One region of the Stenotrophomonas sp. YJH_SMC_82 genome, then DNA from elsewhere that is predicted to be linked to it. Evidence: predicted binding sites of a transcription regulator. Region 1 holds the regulator's gene; each other region holds the start of a gene.

What was found. The regulator HrcA, encoded in region 1, represses chaperone genes, less so after heat shock. The targets are predictions, from matches to a motif close to TTNGCACTCNNNNNNNNNGAGTGCNAA.
Region 2: the regulator HrcA is predicted to act here: its motif matches at 948-974, upstream of rpoH (RNA polymerase sigma factor RpoH).
Region 3: the regulator HrcA is predicted to act here: its motif matches at 4,175-4,201, upstream of AC5P53_RS01950 (co-chaperone GroES).

Annotation. Positions count from the first base shown of each region.
Region 1 is NZ_JCAFSE010000002.1:315,816-322,365, forward strand. Features, by position in the region: gene dnaJ (molecular chaperone DnaJ) at 1-841, opposite strand, end outside; gene dnaK (molecular chaperone DnaK) at 996-2,918, opposite strand; gene grpE (nucleotide exchange factor GrpE) at 3,101-3,616, opposite strand; gene hrcA (heat-inducible transcriptional repressor HrcA) at 3,680-4,744, opposite strand; gene recN (DNA repair protein RecN) at 4,860-6,521, shown strand.
Region 2 is NZ_JCAFSE010000001.1:385,563-392,112, reverse strand. Features, by position in the region: gene rpoH (RNA polymerase sigma factor RpoH) at 61-936, opposite strand; gene ung (uracil-DNA glycosylase) at 1,215-1,928, opposite strand; gene AC5P53_RS01750 (response regulator) at 1,925-2,767, opposite strand; gene ftsX (permease-like cell division protein FtsX) at 2,775-3,722, opposite strand; gene ftsE (cell division ATP-binding protein FtsE) at 3,726-4,412, opposite strand; gene rhlB (ATP-dependent RNA helicase RhlB) at 4,576-6,297, opposite strand.
Region 3 is NZ_JCAFSE010000001.1:424,482-431,031, forward strand. Features, by position in the region: gene AC5P53_RS01935 (protein-disulfide reductase DsbD family protein) at 1-1,742, opposite strand, end outside; gene cutA (divalent-cation tolerance protein CutA) at 1,739-2,077, opposite strand; gene AC5P53_RS01945 (endonuclease) at 2,146-3,936, opposite strand; gene AC5P53_RS01950 (co-chaperone GroES) at 4,248-4,535, shown strand; gene groL (chaperonin GroEL) at 4,617-6,266, shown strand; gene AC5P53_RS01960 (DUF6445 family protein) at 6,401-6,550, shown strand, end outside.

The DNA of each region.
Region 1 (6,550 bases):
CCACGCGTACGGTGTCGCCCAGCGCTGCCTGCGAGATGCGGATCGGCACTTCGCAGTGCAGGTCGTCGCCATCGCGCTGGAAGATCGCATGCTCGCGCACCCGTACTTCCACGTACAGGTCACCCGGCGGCGTTCCTGCCGGGCCGGCCTCACCTTCGCCCTGCAGGCGGATGCGGTCGCCGGTATCGACGCCGGCCGGCACCTTCACCGACAGCACCTTGTCTTCCTCGACGCGGCCGTTGCCATGGCAGGTCTTGCAGGGCTTGGCGATGATCTGGCCACGGCCGCCGCAATTGTGGCAGGCCTGCTGCATGGCGAAGATGCCGCGCTGGATGCGCACCTGGCCGCGGCCATGGCACACATTGCAGGTTTCAACCTTGCCGTCTTCGGAGCCACTGCCATCGCAGTCGCCGCACTCGGCCAGGGTCGGGATCTCGATGCGGCGCTCGACGCCGCGTACCGCTTCTTCCAGGTCCAGCTCCATCACGTAGCCGATGTCGGCGCCGCGACGGGCCTGGCGCGGCCCACCGCCGCCCCCGCCAAAAATGTTGCCGAAGATATCGCCGAAGATATCGTTCATGTCCGGGCCGCCCGGACCACCACCGCCCATGCCGTGCTCGAACGCGGCGTGGCCGTGGCTGTCGTACATGCGGCGCTTGTTGCCATCGGACAGCACTTCGTAGGCTTCCTTGCACTCCTTGAAGGAGGCTTCGGCCGCCGCATCACCCGGGTTGCGGTCCGGGTGGAACTTCATCGCACAGCGACGGTAGGCCTTCTTCAGCTCGTCGTCGGTGGCGGTGCGGGCAACGCCCAGCACTTCGTAGTAATCGCGCTTGCTCATATGGTGAATCTGGTTCCGGAAAGTCGGGATTCGTCAAAGCGGAAGAGCGGAACCAGGTCCGCTCTTGCGTCGGGCGCCCCGACACGCCGGTGGGCGGTCAGGACCCTGATGCGACAACGGGACGCTGATGGCCAGCGTCCCGTGTCGGTCCGGATCAGGACTTCTTGTCGTCCTTGACTTCGGTGAACTCGGCGTCGACCACGTCGTCCTGCGCCTTGCCGGCGTTGCCGGCGTCGGCGCCCGGGGCACCGCCCTGGTCGGCCGAAGCAGCGGCGAACAGCGACTGGCCGGCTTCCTCCAGCACCTTCGACTTGGCTTCGATCTGTGCCTTGTCGTCACCCTTCATCGCGGTTTCCAGGTCGGCCAGGGCCGCCTCGACCTTGCCGATGACATCGCCGCCGACCTTGCTGCCGTGCTCGGTGATGGCACTGCGGGTGCCGTGGATCAGGGCATCGGCCTGATTGCGGGCCTGCACCAGCTCCTGGAACTTCTTGTCTTCTTCGCGGTTGGCTTCCGCGTCGGCGACCATGCGTGCGATCTCTTCCTCGGACAGGCCCGAACCGGCCTTGATCTCGACCTTCTGTTCCTTGTTGGTCTTCTTGTCCTTGGCCGACACGTGCAGGATGCCGTTGGCGTCGATGTCGAAGGACACTTCCACCTGCGGCAGGCCACGCGGAGCCGGCTCGATGCCGGACAGGTCGAACTTGGCCAGCGACTTGTTGAAGCGGGCCTGCTCGCGCTCACCCTGCAGCACGTGCACGGTCACGGCCGACTGGTTGTCCTCGGCGGTGGAGAACACCTGCGAGGCCTTGGTCGGGATGGTGGTGTTCTTCTCGATGATCTTGGTGAACACGCCGCCCATGGTTTCGATACCCAGCGACAGCGGGGTCACGTCCAGCAGCAGCACGTCCTTGACGTCGCCGCCCAGCACGCCGCCCTGGATCGCAGCGCCCAGTGCCACGGCTTCGTCCGGGTTGACGTCCTTGCGCGGTTCCTTGCCGAAGAATTCGGTCACCGCCTGCTGCACCTTCGGCATGCGGGTCTGGCCACCGACCAGGATCACTTCGCTGATGTCGCTCGAACGCAGGCCGGCATCGTTCAGGGCGACGCGGCACGGCTCGATCGACTTCTTGATCAGGTCTTCCACCAGTGCTTCCAGCTTGGCGCGGGTCAGCTTGATGTTCAGGTGCTTCGGACCCGAGGCGTCAGCGGTGACGTACGGCAGGTTCACTTCGGTCTGCTGGGCGCTGGACAGCTCGATCTTGGCGCGCTCGGCAGCGTCCTTCAGGCGCTGCAGGGCCAGCGGATCCTTGCGCAGGTCGATGCCCTGGTCCTTGTTGAATTCTTCAACCAGGTACTCGATGACGCGGTTGTCGAAGTCTTCGCCGCCCAGGAAGGTGTCGCCGTTGGTGGCCAGCACTTCGAACTGCTTCTCGCCGTCGACGTTGGCGATCTCGATCACCGAGACGTCGAAGGTGCCGCCGCCCAGGTCGTACACCACGATCTTGCGATCCTTGTTGTCGCCCTTGTCCAGGCCATAGGCCAGCGCGGCCGCGGTCGGCTCGTTGATGATGCGCTTGACGTCCAGGCCGGCGATGCGGCCGGCATCCTTGGTCGCCTGGCGCTGGCTGTCGTTGAAGTAGGCCGGCACGGTGATGACCGCTTCGGTGACCTTCTCACCGAGGAAGTCCTCGGCGGTCTTCTTCATCTTCTCCAGCACCTTGGCCGAGATTTCCTGCGGGGCCATCTTCTTGCCATCGCTGGTCGACACCCAGGCATCGCCGTTGTCATGGGCCAGGATGCTGTACGGGACGTGGGCGATGTCCTTCTGCACTTCGGCGTCGGTGAACTTGCGGCCGATCAGGCGCTTCACCGCATAGAAGGTGTTCTTCGGGTTGGTGACGGCCTGGCGCTTGGCCGAGGCGCCCACCAGGACTTCGCCGTCCTTGGTGTAGGCGACGATCGACGGGGTGGTGCGATCGCCTTCCGAATTCTCGATGACGCGGGCCTTGCCGCCGTCCATGATCGCCACGCACGAGTTGGTGGTGCCGAGGTCGATACCAATGATCTTGCCCATGGGGGAGACTCCTGAGGATGCTTGTTGGGGTCAGTCCGGCCGTTCGGCCGGTGGATGAATACGATGTGGGGGAGGCTCGTGGAACATTCAAGCCATCTCCCGAACGCTGTGTTTCCGGTCGCCCGGCGCGTTCAGCGTCGGGCCGGGTGACGGGACATTCCCGCCTTCCGGCCCTGGAGGGGTCAGTCGGCGGCCACCACCACCAGCGCCGGCCGCAGCAGGCGCTCGTTGAGCAGGTAACCCTTCTGGAACACGGTCACCACGCTGCCCGGGGCGGCGTCTGGGGCCGGCACCTGGCTGATGGCCTGGTGGTGTTCCGGGTTGAACGGCTGGCCGATCGGGTCCAGCAGGACCAGCCCGTTGTCGGCGGCAACCTTCAGCAGCTGCTTGTAGGTCAGCTCCAGGCCCTCGCGCAGCGGATGCGGGTCATCGCCGGCCGCCTTCAAGCCGGCATCCAGGCTGTCGAACACCGGCAGCAGCTCGCCCAGCAGCTTCTCGTTGGCGAACTTGCGGGCCTGCTCGATGTCACGGGCAACGCGCTTGCGCTGGTTCTCGAGGTCGGCGCGCTCACGCAGCGCATCGGCCTTGATCTGCTCGACCTCGGCGCGCAGGCGCTCCACTTCGTCGTTGACGCCGGCGGCGGCGGCCGCATCGGCGGCAGTCTGCTGGGATTCGATATCTGGATGTTCGTGGTTCATGTCTGGGTCCCTGGCGGTCAGTCTCCGCCTCCACCCACCCTAGTGTGGGCGGGATGCTGCGTTTCAAGCGTCGGATGTTCCAGGAGTGCGCCCGGCTGGCGAAAACGCCGCGCCGAGTACATCGGCAGTAGCCTGGACCAGCGGGATCATCCGGTCGTAGGCCATCCGCTTGGGGCCGATCACGCCCAGCACGCCCAGCACCTGGCCATTGGCCGTGTAAGGGGCAGTGACCAGCGAGACGCCCTGCAGCGGCATCATCCCGGTCTCCTCGCCGATGAAGATGCGCACGCCGGGCGCCTGGATGGTCCGCTCCAGCAGCTGCAGGATCTCCCGCTTGCTGGAGAACAGCTCGAACAGCTCGCGCAGCCGCTCCAGGTCGGACAGGTCCTGCACCCCCATCAGACGGGTCTGCCCGGCCACCAGCATGTCGTCGGCCGCCGGCTGCAGGGCCTGCTCGGCCAGCTCGATGCTGTGCGCCAGCAGCTGCTCCAGCTCCGAACGGGCATCACGCAGTTCCAGCAGCAGGCGGGTGCGGATCTCGGCCATCGGCAGGCCGGCGAAATGCGCGTTGAGGTAGTTGGCGACCTGTTCCAGCTGGCCCGGCGCGAACTCCTGGCGGGTCTCGATGACCCGGTTCTGCACCTCGTTGTCGGCGAACACCAGGATCGCCAGCACCCGGCGCCCGTCCAGCGCCACGAAATCGATCTGGCGGAACGCGAACTGCTCGCGCCGCGGGGCGCTGACCACGCCGACGAAGTGGCTCATCGCCGACAGCAGCTCCGAGGCGCTGCCAAGCAGGGCCTGGGTGCTGCCGCCGCCGGCCAGTTCCTGGCGCAGCCGGGCCAGCTCGCCTTCGCCCGGCGGCTGCATCTGCAGCAGGCTGTCGACGAACACCCGGTAGCCATGTGCGGTCGGGACGCGCCCGGCCGAGGTGTGCGGCGAAGCCAGCAGCCCCAGGTCTTCCAGGTCACCCAGGATGTTGCGGATGGTGGCCGGACTGACCTCCAGCCCGGCCACGCGCGCCAGCGTCTGCGAGCCGACCGGCTCACCGTCCTGGATGTAACGCGCGATCAGCGTGCGCAGCAGATGGCGCGCACGCGGGGCAAGCTGGTCGGGAGAACCGTGCATGGAATCAACCTGTGAGACACGGACACTAGATAATGGCGGCGGATCACCTTGGCAAGTCATTGGACCTCCCGCGCCCGCGTGCTAGCGTTGCGCGGCTGCTGACACCCCCTTACCCATGCTCAGACATCTTTCGATCAAGGATTTCGCCGTCGTCCGCGCCACCGAACTGGAGTTCGGGCCAGGCATGACCGTGGTTTCAGGCGAGACCGGCGCCGGCAAGTCACTGATGGTCGACGCGCTGGGCTTCCTGTCCGGCCTGCGCGCCGACAGCGGCGTGGTCCGCCACGGCGCCGCGCGCGCCGAGCTGTCGGCCGAGTTCGCGCTGGACCAGCTGCAGGCCGCGCGCCAGTGGCTGGCCGACAACGAGCTGGACGACGAGGAGCAGTGCCAGCTGCGCCGCGTGATCCGTGCCGATGGCGGCTCGCGGGCCTGGATCAACGGCCGCCCGGTGACCCTGGCCCAGCTGGGCGACCTGGCCTCGTTGCTGGTGGAGATCCACGGCCAGCACGAACAGCAGGCCCTGCTGACGCGCCCGTCGCAGCTGGCCCTGCTGGACGCCTATGCCGGCAACGAGGACGAGCGCCGCCAGGTGCGCCGCGCCGCTGCGGCCTGGCAGGCGCTGGTCGATGAATCGCTGGCGCTGTCGCAGCAGGGCGACGTCAGTGACCGGATCGGCTTCCTGGAGCACCAGCTGCGCGAACTGGACCGCGAAGACCTGGAACCGGAGTCGATTGCCGCGCTGGGCGCCAGCCACCGCCGCCAGGCCCATGCCAGTGCCCTGCTGAGTGCCTGCCAGGCGGCCAGCAACCAGCTCAATGGCGACGACGGCAGTTCCGCGCTGGACCTGCTGCAGCAGGTGCGCCACGAGCTGTCGCGCCTGATCGAACACGACCCGCGCCTGGGCGAGGTCGACGGCCTGATCGAAAACGCCTCGATCCAGCTGCACGAAGCCCTGTCGCTGCTGGACCGCGTGCATGACGACCTCGACGCCGACCCGGAACAGTTCGAGGAGAACGAGCGTCGCCTCGGCCGCCTGCACGACTTGGCCCGCAAGCACCGTGTGCCGATGGACGAGCTGGGCGCGCAGCGCGAGCGCATGCACGCCGAAGTGGAACAGCTGCGTGGTGCTGACGAACGCCTGCAGCGCCTCGCCGGCGAGATCGACAAGGCCGCTGCGGCGTGGCGCGTGCAGGCCGGGCTGCTGACCGCCAGCCGCCGCGCCGCCGCTGCCGAGCTGTCGGCCACCACCACCGGCATCATCGCCGAGCTGGGCATGGGCGGCGGCCAGTTCCTGATCGAGCTGGAACCGCAGGACGCCGGCAAGCCCGACCCGCAGGGTGCCGAGCGCGTGGAATTCCTGGTGGCGGCCAATGCCGGGCAGCCACCGCGTGCCCTGCGCAAGGTGGCCTCGGGTGGCGAACTGTCGCGCATCTCGCTGGCCATCGAAGTGGCCGCGCTGGACCTGGATGCAGTGCCGACCATGGTGTTCGACGAAGTCGACTCCGGCATCGGTGGCGCGGTGGCGGACATCGTCGGCCAGAAGCTGCGCGCCCTTGGCGAGAAGCGCCAGGTGCTGTGCGTGACCCACCTGCCGCAGGTCGCCTCGAAGGGCCATGCCCATTACCGGGTCAGCAAGGCCCCGGTGGAAGGCATGACCCAGAGCGCAGTGGAAAAGCTGGACAGCAAGGCGCGCGAGGAAGAACTGGCGCGCATGCTCGGCGGCGTGGAAGTGAGCAAGGAAGCGCGCGCCGCCGCACGCAAGCTGCTGCAGGTGTAACGCCGGCCGAGCCGAGCATTGGCTCGGCT
Region 2 (6,550 bases), on a different contig from region 1:
CCAGAAACAAAAAGGCCCGGCATCTCCGCCGGGCCTTTCTTCAATCCAACGCCACCCCGCTTACGCGGTGAACAGCGCCTTCATCTTCTTCAGCGCGTTCGCTTCAACTTGGCGGATGCGCTCGGCCGACACGCCGTACTCGTCGGCCAGTTCCTGCAGCGTCACCTTGCTGTCCGCGTCCAGCCAGCGGCGGCGGATGATGTCGCGCGAGCGGGCATCCAGTTCCGCCAGGCCTTCGCGCAGCAGCTGCATCTGGTTGTCTTCGCTGTCCTCGCGCTCGTAGGCCATCGACGGGTCTTCGTCATCGGCGACCAGGAACGCAGCCGGCGACGGCGGTGCGTGTTCGTTGTCCTCGTCGGCCGGCGCATCGAACCCGATATCGCGACCCGACAGGCGCGACTCCATTTCCATGACCTCGCGCTCGGACACGTTCAGGTCCTTGGCCACCGCGCTCACTTCCGCCGCGTTCATCCAGCCCAGGCGCGTCTTCGACTTGCGCAGGTTGAAGAACAGCTTGCGCTGCGCCTTGGTGGTGGCGACCTTCACGATGCGCCAGTTCTTCAGGATGAACTCGTGCATCTCGGCACGGATCCAGTGCACCGCGAAGGAAACCAGGCGCACGCCCATGTCCGGGTCGAAGCGCTTGACCGCCTTCATCAGGCCGATGTTGCCTTCCTGGATCAGGTCGCCCAGGGCAAGGCCGTAGCCGTTGTAGCCGCGGGCCACGTGCACCACGAAGCGCAGGTGCGAATGCACCAGCTCGCGGGCAGCGTCCAGATCGTTGCCGTCGCGGAAGCGACGGGCCAGGTCCTGTTCGTCATCGACCGACAGCACCGGGATCTGGTGCACGGCACCGATGTAGGCGTCCAGCGAACCGAGCGCACTGGGAATCGGGAGATTGTTTGCCACAAGGGCAGTAGAGGTGTTCTGGCTCATAGGCACCCATCTTAGCAGTCCGGGATTTGGACTGCTAAAGGAGGAAAAAGTTCCAGCATCCCATTGATGCAACACTGGTCCCAAACAGAGCCCTACCGTAGCGCGATTTGATGACAGTGGCGAGCATGCTTTTCGGGATTCACAATCCCTTGGAATTCAAGCAATTACCTGCCGTAAAGCGGCCGATTCCGGTCAAGCGGAGCTGAACGGGCCGTTCTGAAGGCCCATTCAGGCCCGGGAACGTTGCCCGGTGTTCAGGCCCAGCGGCCCGCCGGCCCTCAGAGTGCCGAGCGCGGCGGCAGCGACCAGTCGATCGGGGCCTGGCCGCGGCGCTGCAGGTACTCGTTGGCCATCGAGAAATGACGACAGCCGAGGAAGCCCCGATGGGCCGAAAGCGGCGACGGATGCGGCGACTTCAGCACGCGATGGCGGCGGGTGTCGATCACCTTGCCCTTCTGCTGCGCATAGGCGCCCCAGAGCATGAACACCAGCCCTTCGCGCTCGCGGTTGAGCACATCCACCACGTGGTCGGTGAAGCCTTCCCAGCCACGACCCTGGTGCGCACCGGCCTTGCCCTCTTCCACCGTCAGTACCGCATTGAGCAGCAGCACGCCACGCTGCGCCCACGGAATCAGGCAGCCGTGGTCCGGACGCGGGATACCGAGATCGCTCTCGATCTCCTTGTAGATGTTCAGCAGCGACGGCGGCACCGGCACGCCCGGCGGCACCGAGAAACTCAGGCCATGTGCCTGGCCGCGACCGTGGTACGGGTCCTGCCCGAGGATCACCACCTTCACCTGCTCGAACGGCGTGGCGTCGAACGCGGCGAAGATCTGCGGGCCGGGCGGGAACACCGCCGCGCCACTGGCCTTGCGCTGGCGCAGGAAGCTGGACAGCTCGCGCATCTGCGGCTGCAACAGGTAATCGCCGACATGCTGCTTCCAGCTCGGTTCCAGCTGGATCGTCGGGGTGTCGGCTACTTCATCCATCATCGCAACAGAGGTCCATCGTTCAATCGGGCCAGCCTCAGCTGGAACAGCACCTTGGTGACCAGCAGCCGTTCTTCGATCGGCTTGAGCACCAGGTCGTTGGCACCGGACTGCAGCAGCCCGGTCTGGTTGTGCGGGTTGCCATCGCCGGTCATCACCAGCACCGGCAGGCGGCGCTTGCCGTAGCCGAAATCCACGCGCACGCGCTGCACCACGTCGCGACCGCTCAGTTCGCCCTTCAGGGTGACGTCGGTCAGCACCAGGTCGATGCGGTGGCGACTGCGGCCCAGCGACTCGGCGGTGAGCAGGGTGAACGCTTCTTCGGCGCTGACCACGTGCAGCACGTTCAACTGCTGGCGTTCCAGCATGCGCTTGGTGGCCTCGGCCACCACGCGGCTGTCCTCGATATAGAGGATGGTGGCACCGGGGATGGTCTGGGGCTGCACGTAGCCGCGGATGAAGGTCGCCAGTGCTTCATGGCCGAGCGATTTGTCGAAATAGTCGGTGACGTACTCGGTGAAGCGGCGCTGCTCCAGGTGCTGCTGGGCATCGCCGGAGACCACGATCACCGGCACATAGGCCTGGCCGGCCGCTTCGCGCACCATCCGCGCCAGCGCCAGGCCGTCGCCATCGCGCAGGGTCAGCGAGGTCGTCACCAGGTCCACCGGCCCCTGTGCCAGCGCCTGCTGTGCGTCCTCGATGCTGTCGCAGCCGATCACCTCCACGCCCGGCAGGTCACGCTGCAGGACGTCGGCGATCAGCTTGCGCACCAGCTTCGAGCCATCGACCACCATCACCCGCGTCGCGGGCCCTTCAAGGTGTTTCAGCGCTTGCGGTTGCATGCCGGTCTCAGGTGTCGGTCGGGCGGGTCTGGCGGAGGAAGTGGCCGGTGACCAGCCAGGCGCCCAGCCAACCCAGCAGCAGCGTGCCGAGCAGGACCAGGCCGCCGTGCAGCAGGTCCAGGCCGTGCAGTACGAACGGGCTGCCGTAGCTGCGCGAGAGTTCGGCCAGCGGCATGCGCAGGGCGGCACCCGCAGCGCCGATCAGGGCCAGCGCCACCGCGCCGGCGCCCAGGCCGTACCACGCGCCCAGGTACAGGAACGGGCGGCGGATGAAGCCATCGCTGGCGCCGAGCAGCTGCAGCACGCCGATCTCTTCGCGGCGGGCCTGGATGTCCAGGCGCACCGTGTTGCCGACCACCAGCGCGGCACCTGCGCCGAGCAGGACCGACAGCACCTGCACCAGCCGCGCACCGAAGGCAAGCCAGGCATCCAGGCGCTGGCGCCACAGCGCGTCGTGCTGCACCAGATCGGCCTCGGGCAGGCTTTCCAGCGCGCGCGCCAGGCGTGCGTCGTCCTTGCCCTGGCCGGGAGTGATCACCAGCAGCGAAGGCAGCGGATTGTCGTTGAGTGCGTCGATCGCCTCACCCAGGCCGGCATCGCGCAGTTCCTGCAGGCCCTGCTCGGGCGTGCGCACGTTCACTTCGGCCACGTCGTCGCGGTCGCGCAGCTGGCCGGCCAGGCGCAGCGCGCCGGGTGCATCGACGTTGCCCTTCAGGAACACGTTGATGTCGCGCGACTGCTGCACGCTGCCGGCGAACTGCTTGAGGTTGTCCAGCGCGATCGACAGGCCCAGCGGCAGCGCCAGCGCCAGCGCCATGACCATCACCGTCAGCAGGGTCGCCCATGGCTTGCGGCAGGTGCGGCCCAGGCTGAACACCACGCTGTGCACGTGGTGCTGGAACCAGACGCCCACGCGCGAGGGGGCGGCGACTTCGCTGTTTTCGTTCTTCGCCATCGGTTACTCCGCCAGGTCCTGCGGCGAGATGTCATCCACCAGCCGGCCATGGTCGAGGATCAGCACGCGCTTGCGCATGCGGCGCAGCAGCGGCAGGTCGTGGCTGACCACCAGCACGCTGGTGCCGCGCGAGGGCAGCTCGGCGAACAGGGCCATGATCTCCGCCGCCAGGGTCGGGTCGAGGTTGCCGGTCGGCTCATCGGCCACCAGCAGCTTGGGCTCGCCGACGATGGCGCGGGCGATGCCCACGCGCTGCTGCTCGCCGGCCGACAGCTGCGAGGGCAGCGCCTTCTCGCGATGGCCCAGGCCCATCCGCTCCAGCACCGAGCGCACGCGCTTGCTGATGTCGCCACGGCGGGTGCCGCGCAGGATCAGCGGCAGCGCCACGTTCTCGGCGATCGAGCGGTCCATCAGCAGCCGGTGGTCCTGGTAGACCGCGCCCACCGCGCGTCGGTGGCGGGGCACGTCGCCGCCGCGCACCTTCAGCAGGTTGCGCTCGTCGAACACCACCGCGCCGCGGCTGGGCCGCTCGTCGAGGTGGATCAACTTGAGCAAAGTGCTCTTGCCCGCACCGGAATGGCCGGTGACGAACAGCATCTCGCCCGGCGCGACCTCGAAGCTGACATCGATCAGCGCCTCGTGGCCACCGGCGTACTGTTTGCTGACATTGTCGAAGCGCAGGACACTCATGCCCCGATTATGCAGGAGCGGCGCGACCTCGTGGAGACGGTCGCGCGATAGGTAGTGCCGGCCGCTGGCCGGCAGCCATGTGGGTTGCCGGCCAGCGCCCGGCACTACCGTTCAAAGCCACCCGACCAACGGTCGGGGGCTTCCCGCTGATCGGCAGCGCCGATCAGCTGCCCGACAGCATCCGGCGGATCTTGCGGCCGATGCGGGTCAGGAACGAATCGCCGCTGTCGGCCGCCGTGCGCACCGGCTTGGCCACCACCTGCACCGGGGTCACCGGGCTGGCGCCGTTGCCGGCGTTGGCCTGCACGCCCTCGCCACCCTCGACCGGACGGCCGTGGCGACGACGACGGCGCTTGCGCGGCTTGCGCTCGCCATCCACGGCACCTTCCGGCGCGCCCTCGGCGCGGGGCGGGCGCGGCGGACGCGGAGCCTGGGCGACAGCGGCTTCAGCACCTTCGGCCGGGGCAGCTGCAACCTGCTCGCCTTCCACGCGCGGCTTGCGCGGGCCACGCGAACGGCGCTCGCCGCTGCGCTCACCGTCGCGACGCTCGCCACGGCCACCGCCGGAGCGGCCCCCACTGCGACCACCACCACGGCGCTCTTCTTCAGCGGCGCGGGCTTCGCGCGCTTCACGGAAGATCTGGCCGACGCTCTCGTTCTCCTCACCTTCCTCGCCAGCAGCCGGGGCCGGGCGTTCCGGGCGCGGCAGCGGCGTCAACAGTTCCTTGGTGACCGGCTCGGACGGGATCTTCTGCTCGATGTAGGCCTCGATGTCCGGCAGGCCCATCGCGTAGCGTTCGCAGGCGAAGCTGATCGCATCACCCTCTTCGCCCAGGCGCGCGGTACGACCGATGCGGTGCACGTAGTCTTCGGCGTCGAACGGCAGGTCGTAGTTGTAGACGTACTTGATGCCGTCGATGTGCAGGCCACGCGCGGCCACGTCGGTGGCCACCAGGATTTCCAGCTGGCCCTTCTGGAAGCGGTTGAGCAGGCTCTCACGCTTCTTCTGCGGCACGTCGCCGGACAGCACGCCGACGCGGTAGCCGGCCTTTTCCAGCGAGCGGGCGACGCGCTCGACGAACACCTTGGTATTGACGAACACCATGGTGCGCGCGCCTTCACTGCGCGACAGCAGGCCCAGCAGCAGCGGGATCTTCTCGTCGTCGGCCGGGAAATAGATGCGCTGGCGCACGCGCGCAGCGGTGATGGTCTCGGCTTCGACCACCAGCTTCTGCGGCTCGTTCATGTGCTCGTAGGCCAGCTCCAGCACGCGATGGCTGAGGGTGGCACTGAACAGCAGGGTCTGGCGGATGGTGCGTTCCGGCATGCGGCGCAGCAGGAAGCGGATGTCCTTGATGAAGCCCAGATCGAACATGCGATCGGCTTCGTCCAGCACGCAGATCTCGCAGGCATGCAGCGAAACCACCTTGTGCTGCTTGACGTAGTCGATCAGGCGGCCCGGGGTGGCGATGATCACGTCCACGCCCTGCTGCAGCAGCTCACGCTGCTTGTCGTAATCCACGCCACCGTAGACCAGCGCGAAACGCAGGCCCAGGTCGGAACCGAACTTCACCGCATCCTTGTGGATCTGGATGGCCAGTTCGCGGGTCGGGGCAAGGATCAGCGCACGCGGATCCTCCGGCTTGCGGTCGGCCAGCGCCGGGCGGGTCAGCAGGCGGTTCACGACAGCGACCAGGAAGGCCAGGGTCTTGCCGGTGCCGGTCTGGGCCTGGCCGGCAACATCACCGCCGGGCAGCGCGACCGGCAGGGTCAGCGCCTGGATCGGGGTGCAGCGGGTGAATCCGGCTCCTTCAAGGCCGGCCTGCAGGGCCGGATGCAGCTCGAAGGAGGAGAAGGTCAAATCGGTCAGCGGTTTGTCGCTCATGAGTCCGTCTTGGTATGGCCGCCGGCCCGTGGGGCGGCTGGCACTTCATCGTCTAGGGGCACCGTCGCAAACTGCGGCCCCTGCGGCGGGTTGGCAGGCTGGGACCACCGGTCCGCGCGCCGCACAATGCCCCAGTTTACCGCACTCGGGCAGGCAAACCGGAATGCGGCGTCTCATGGCGTCCAGAGACGCCACCTTCACCCAGCCACACCGGACTTGAACGGCCTGCCCGGGTTCGCTGGTGTCGCCCACT
Region 3 (6,550 bases), on a different contig from region 1:
AGGCGGCGTGCCAGCGCCGGCACGAAGCCGATCAGCAGGAACGGCAGCGCCAGGCCCAGGCCGAGGAACAGGAATACGGTCATCGCCTTCAGCGGCGGGGCAATGAACGCGTAGGCGATCGCCCCGCCCATGAACGGGCCGACGCAGGCGCTGCCGACCAGGCAGGCCAACGCACCGGTGAAGAAATCGCCGGCCGGCCCGCTGCGGCTGGCCAGCGACTGGCCGAGGTTGCCGATGCCACCGCCGAGGGTAAACACGCCGGACAGGCTCAGGCCCACCGCGAACATGATGTAGGCCAGCGCCGCCACCACGCCCGGGTGCTGCAGCTGGAAGCCGATGCCGACGGCGTTGCCGATCGCGCGCAGGCCCACCATCAGCGCGCCGATCACCGCGAACGCGACCAGCACGCCCAGCGTGTACCAGAGGGCATGGCTGCGTGCCCGCTCAGGGCTTTCGCCACTCTGCGCCAGGCTCAGCACCTTCAGCGACAGGATCGGCAGCACGCAGGGCATCAGGTTCAGCACCAGGCCACCGGCCAGCGCCAGCAGCAGCACCCACACGAACGAACGGTCCGGGTTCGGGGTTGTCGCCGGTGGGCGCGTGCGCAGTGCGTTGCCATCGCGCGCGTCGGCGGCGAACTCATTGCGCGCACCCTCACTGCCGCTGGCGGCGGGAGTGGCAATGCCGTCGTTGGGGACGGTCGGCAGCAGGCGCAACGGTGCGCCGTTGGCGGATTCACGTGGCACGCCGGCGGCGGGCAGCGGGCTGATCACCTCGTTGCGCGCTGGCGCCTGGTCAATGCTGGCGGACAGCTTGCCAGCGGGAATCGACAGCTTCACCCGGCGGGTCATCGGCGGGTAGCAGATGCCATCGGTCTGGCAGCCCTGGAAGGTCACCACCAAGGTGCTGTCGACGGCATCAGTGACAGTGCGGCGCAGCGGCAGCGGCACTTCCACCTGGTTGAAGTAGACCGAGACATCGCCGAAGTGCTCGTCGCGATGCGATTGCGCGGCCGGCCAGCGCGGCTTGCCGGCCAGCACGCCGGCGCTGCCTTCCAGCTTCAGCGAGGTGCGGTCGCGATACAGGTAATAGCCGGGCGCTGGGCTGAAGCGCAGCAGCAGGGTGTTGCCGTCACTGGCGATGGCATCGAAGCCGAACGCCTGTTCCGACGGCAGCGGCAGGGCCTGGCTGTTGTTGGCCGCGCCCGGCAGGCGCAGGCCACCGCTGTTGCCGGCACCGGCCAGCGGGTTGTTGAACGGGTTGGCCGCACCGGCACGCGCGGCAGGCACCGCCGCCGCCGCACCGGCGCCCGGCAGGGTGACCTGCACCACGCGCTTCTGCGGCGGGTAGCAGACACCGGCATCGGCGCAGCCCTGGTAACGCACTTCCAGGCTGATGGTGCCGGCAGCCTCGGACGGCGTGCCGGGCAGGGTGGCCTGCAGGCGCTCGCGATAGGTCTCGACTTCGCCGAAGAAATCGTCGTGGTGCTTGTCGCCCTTGGGCATCTGCAGCGCGCCGGCATTGAAGGCCGGGTCGGCCTTGACGCTGGTGCGGTGGCGATAAAGGTAATAGCCCGGTGCGATCTTGAACTGCAGTTGCACCTGGCCCCGTTCGGGGGCACTGGCGGTCAGCGCGAACGCCTGGTCCACCGGCAGCAGGTCCTTCTCATCCAGCGCGAAGGCCGGCAGCGAGAGCCACAACAGGGCGCACAAGGCGGCGCCGCGCGCAAACAGAGTCTTCAATCAGTGTCCTCCCGGGTCTGTGCCCGGATCCAGTCCAGATACGCCGGCAGGCCGGCCCGGGTTTCGACCGCGATGCACTCCGGGAGTTCATACGGATGCAGTGCGACGATCCGGGCAATTGCGTCATCGACGCGGCTCGCGGTGGTTTTCACCAGCAGCTGCAGTTCGGCGTCGGTGGTCACCTCCCCCTGCCAGCGGTAGGTCGACTGCGCGCCATCGAGGCGGGTCACGCATGCCGCCAGGCGCTCGCCGACCAGCGCGTGCGCGATGCGCTCGGCACTGGCCCGGTCCGGGCAGGTGGTCAACAGCAGCAGGACGGGATCGACGGTCGACATGACCGCCGAGTATAGGGCCGCCGCCGGGTCAGGGCCGGGCGGCGGCAGTGGACCGCTGCGTTGCGCGGTCAGTTGGCCAGCTGGCAGGTGGCCGGCTTGGCCGAGGTGAACAGGGCCGGGGTTGCCCACTCGGGGTGGTCGATGAACGGGTTGCGGTTGCCCTGGAAGCTGTAGATCACGTCATTGCGCGCACGCTCGGCATCATCCGGCGGATCGGACAGGTGCCAGTCGATCAGCGTGGACAGCAGGCCCATGTAGGCCGGCGAACTGCTGGTCTTGACGATTTTGCTGCGGTCGTCGGTCAGCTCCAGGTCCGGCTCGGACTGGCCGGTGGCCGCATCCTTGCCGCCCTCGTAACGGATCGCCATGTACATCACCGCACGCGCCATGTCGCCCTTGCGCTTGCCCCACACCTCGAAGGTGCCGGTGTTGCCGTCCGGCGTGCGCACCCAGTTGGAGTTGCCCGGATAGCCGCCGCTGCCGCCGCCCTGGCCGTTGTTGGCCTCGGTGGCGCGCTCGCCGCAGTTGGCGTCGCACTTGCCGAACGGCTTGTTGCCACGGTCGGCGTTCCACTGCGCGTCGGTCAGGTACAGCATGTGGGTGTCGGTATACGGCGCGTACGGCAGGCCCTTGTCACCGGTGGTGGTGGCAAAGCCCAGCGAGTTCGGCCAGGTGTGCTCGCGGTTGTACTTCAGGCCACTGCCACTGCCGGCGCGATCGGTCACCTTGGCGTAGCTGTGGTTGCGATATGCATCGAGGATCCTGCCGGAATTGTTCGGATCCTCGTCGGCGATTTCCAGAATGGTCCAGGTACTGGTGCCCGAGCCGCTGTAAGGGTAGGCGGTGTGGCCCTTGATGGTGGCATGCAGCGAGCAGCGCAGCTGGCTGGGGCTGCTGGTGTTGACCTTGGAGTAATAGCCGGCCGGCACGCCCGGGTTGCCCGGGTCCGGATTGCCGCCGGTGCTGGCCACGGTGAAGGCGATGCGGCTGTCGGCGGCCGGGTGCGCGCCCTGCAGGTCGGTGATGCGCGCGGCGCGGATGTCGAAGCGGCAGGCCTCACCGGCCACCAGCGCAGTGTTGGTGGACAGCTTCACGCTGCGGCCGCTGGCCGGGAAGGTCAACGGCACGCTGCCGGAGGTGCCGCAGCTCAGGGCGAAGGCGCCACTGGCCAGGTTCACCGTCTCGCTGAACACCACTTCCAGGTCGGCGGCGGCCGGGAAGGTGCTGCTGCCCTGCGCCGGGGTGGTGGTGGAGACCGACGGCGGTGTGTTCGGGCCCGGGGTTCCGCCGCCACTGAAGGTCTGGCCGTTGTTGCAGCTGCCGAAGGTCTGCCTGGCCGACTCGGCCCAGGTGAAGTGGGTGTACTGGCTGCCGCTGCCGGTCAGCTGCAGCGAGGTGCCCGCGGCCGTGCTGTTGGTCTCGGCCACCGGGATGTTCTGGCTGGTCATGCCGGCGGCAGGGCCACCGGAGGCGGTGATGGCGCCCTCGTAGCTGAGGAACTGGACCACCTTGCCGCTGGCATCGACCAGGGCGATGCCGTCGTTGGGGCCGTTCTGGATGCCGTTGGTCGGGTAGTTGACCACGGCGATGGTCGCGCTGCCGCAGCCGGCGGCGGTGCCGGCCGGGACCGGGTTGTTGGCGTAGACCGCGGCCGCCGAAGGATTGCTGCCGTTGTAGAGGTAGAGGCGGTAGCCGGACAGGTCCTCGCCGGCGGTGGCGACCACTTCGATGGCTTCGCCGACGTCACCGGCGGCGGTGCTGTCGTCGTAGTGCAGTTCGTTGATGAAAACCTCGGCCTGGGCCGGCGCGGCGGCCAGTGCCAGCAGGCAGGCGGCGGCAAGCGGGGACAGCAATCGCATCGACTACTCCTTGTGATTGGGAATGCCTGACCGAGCCTAAGGCCGATCCAGTGACACTTTGTCGTAAATGAACGTCAGATATCTGACAGTGCGACGCTTGTCACCGAAATTGTCCAAGCCCGACGCCTTGGCCGAGGCGCGCGGGCGGAAAAATTTTTTCATTCCGCCCTTGAAAGGGGGCGGCGGGGCTCCATCTCTGCCCTGCTCCCGACGTTGTCGGGTTTCTTCACGTGCGGTTCTGGCACTCGCCTGGGGTGAGTGCTAACATCGCCGGACTTTTTTAGACCAATCAATCACTTAAGAGGTCTCCTATGAGCATCAAGCCGCTGCACGACCGCGTTGTGGTCAAGCCGATCGAAGCCGACGAAATCTCCGCCGGTGGCATCGTCATCCCCGACTCGGCCAAGGAAAAGTCCACCAAGGGTGAGGTCGTGGCCGTCGGCCCCGGCAAGCCGCTGGACAACGGCAACGTGCGCGCGCCGTCGCTGAAGGTCGGCGACAAGGTCATCTACGGCCAGTACGCCGGCAGCTCGTACAAGAGCGAAGGCGTCGAATACAAGGTCCTGCGCGAAGACGACGTGCTCGCCGTCATCGGCTGAGCCCCGGCGCGACCTGTTTCAACCTGATCCCAAACTCCCAGCCGCCGGGCATCGTCCGGCGCTACCAATGAGGTAAATGCAATGGCTGCCAAGGATATTCGTTTCGGTGAAGACGCCCGTTCGCGCATGGTGCGCGGCGTCAACGTTCTCGCCAATGCCGTCAAGGCCACCCTGGGCCCGAAGGGCCGCAACGTCGTGCTGGAAAAGAGCTTCGGCGCGCCGACCATCACCAAGGACGGCGTCTCCGTCGCCAAGGAGATCGAACTGGCTGACAAGTTCGAGAACATGGGCGCGCAGATGGTGAAGGAAGTTGCTTCGCGCACCAACGACGATGCCGGCGACGGCACCACCACCGCCACCGTGCTGGCCCAGGCCCTGATCCGCGAAGGCGCCAAGGCCGTTGCCGCCGGCATGAACCCGATGGACCTCAAGCGCGGTATCGACAAGGCCGTCTCGGCCGCCGTCGCCGAGCTGAAGAACATCTCCAAGCCGACCGCCGACGACAAGGCGATCGCCCAGGTCGGTACCATCTCGGCCAACTCGGACGAGTCGATCGGCCAGATCATCGCTGACGCGATGAAGGAAGTCGGCAAGGAAGGCGTCATCACCGTTGAAGAAGGCTCGGGCCTGGACAACGAGCTGGACGTGGTCAAGGGCATGCAGTTCGACCGCGGCTACCTGTCGCCGTACTTCATCAACAACCAGCAGTCGCAGACCGCTGACCTGGATGACCCGTTCATCCTGCTGCACGACAAGAAGATCTCCAACGTCCGTGACCTGCTGCCGGTGCTGGAAGGCGTCGCCAAGGCCGGCAAGCCGCTGCTGATCGTGGCCGAGGAAGTTGAAGGCGAAGCGCTGGCCACCCTGGTAGTCAACACCATCCGTGGCATCGTCAAGGTCGTGGCCGTCAAGGCCCCGGGCTTCGGCGACCGTCGCAAGGCGATGCTGGAAGACATGGCCGTGCTGACCGGCGGCACCGTGATCTCCGAAGAAGTCGGCCTGTCGCTGGAGAAGGCCACCATCAAGGACCTGGGCCGCGCCAAGAAGGTGCAGGTCTCCAAGGAGAACACCACCATCATCGACGGCGTCGGCGACAAGGCCAACGTTGATGCACGCGTGGCGCAGATCAAGACCCAGATCCAGGACACCTCCTCGGATTACGACCGCGAGAAGCTGCAGGAACGCGTGGCCAAGCTGGCCGGCGGTGTTGCCGTGATCAAGGTCGGCGCCTCGACCGAAATCGAAATGAAGGAAAAGAAGGATCGCGTCGACGACGCCCTGCACGCGACCCGTGCGGCCGTTGAAGAAGGCGTGGTTCCGGGCGGCGGCGTTGCCCTAGTCCGCGCGATCACCGCGCTGGCCGGCCTGAAGGGCGCCAACGAAGACCAGAACCACGGCATCCAGATCGCCCTGCGCGCGATGGAAGCCCCGCTGCGCGAGATCGTGGCCAACGCCGGTGACGAGCCGTCGGTCATCATCAACAAGGTCAAGGAAGGCACCGGCAGCTTCGGTTACAACGCCGCCACCGGCGAGTTCGGCGACATGCTGCAGTTCGGCATCCTGGACCCGACCAAGGTGACCCGTTCGGCGCTGCAGAACGCCGCCTCGATCGCTGGCCTGATGATCACCACCGAAGCCATGGTTGCCGAAGCTCCGAAGAAGGACGAGCCGGCCATGGGTGGCGCCGGTGGCATGGGCGGCATGGGTGGCATGGGCGGCATGGACTTCTAAGTCCACGTCCCCCGGGCGGTCGTTGCCGACCCTGGTCGGCACGCCCTCCCGATGCAAGGAAGAACCCCGCCGCAAGGCGGGGTTTTTCGTTGCCCGGTTGCCGCCGCAGCAGCGCATCGCTACGCTCGGTGGCCATGCCTACCTCCTTCATCGTCGTCGACGACTTCCTTTCTCCTGCCGATGCGCAGGGGCTGCGCCAGGCGGCGCTGGGCCTGACCTATCCGGTGCAGGAGGGTGCATTCCCCGGCCGCAATTCGCAGCAGCGGCTGGAACTGGATGGGCTG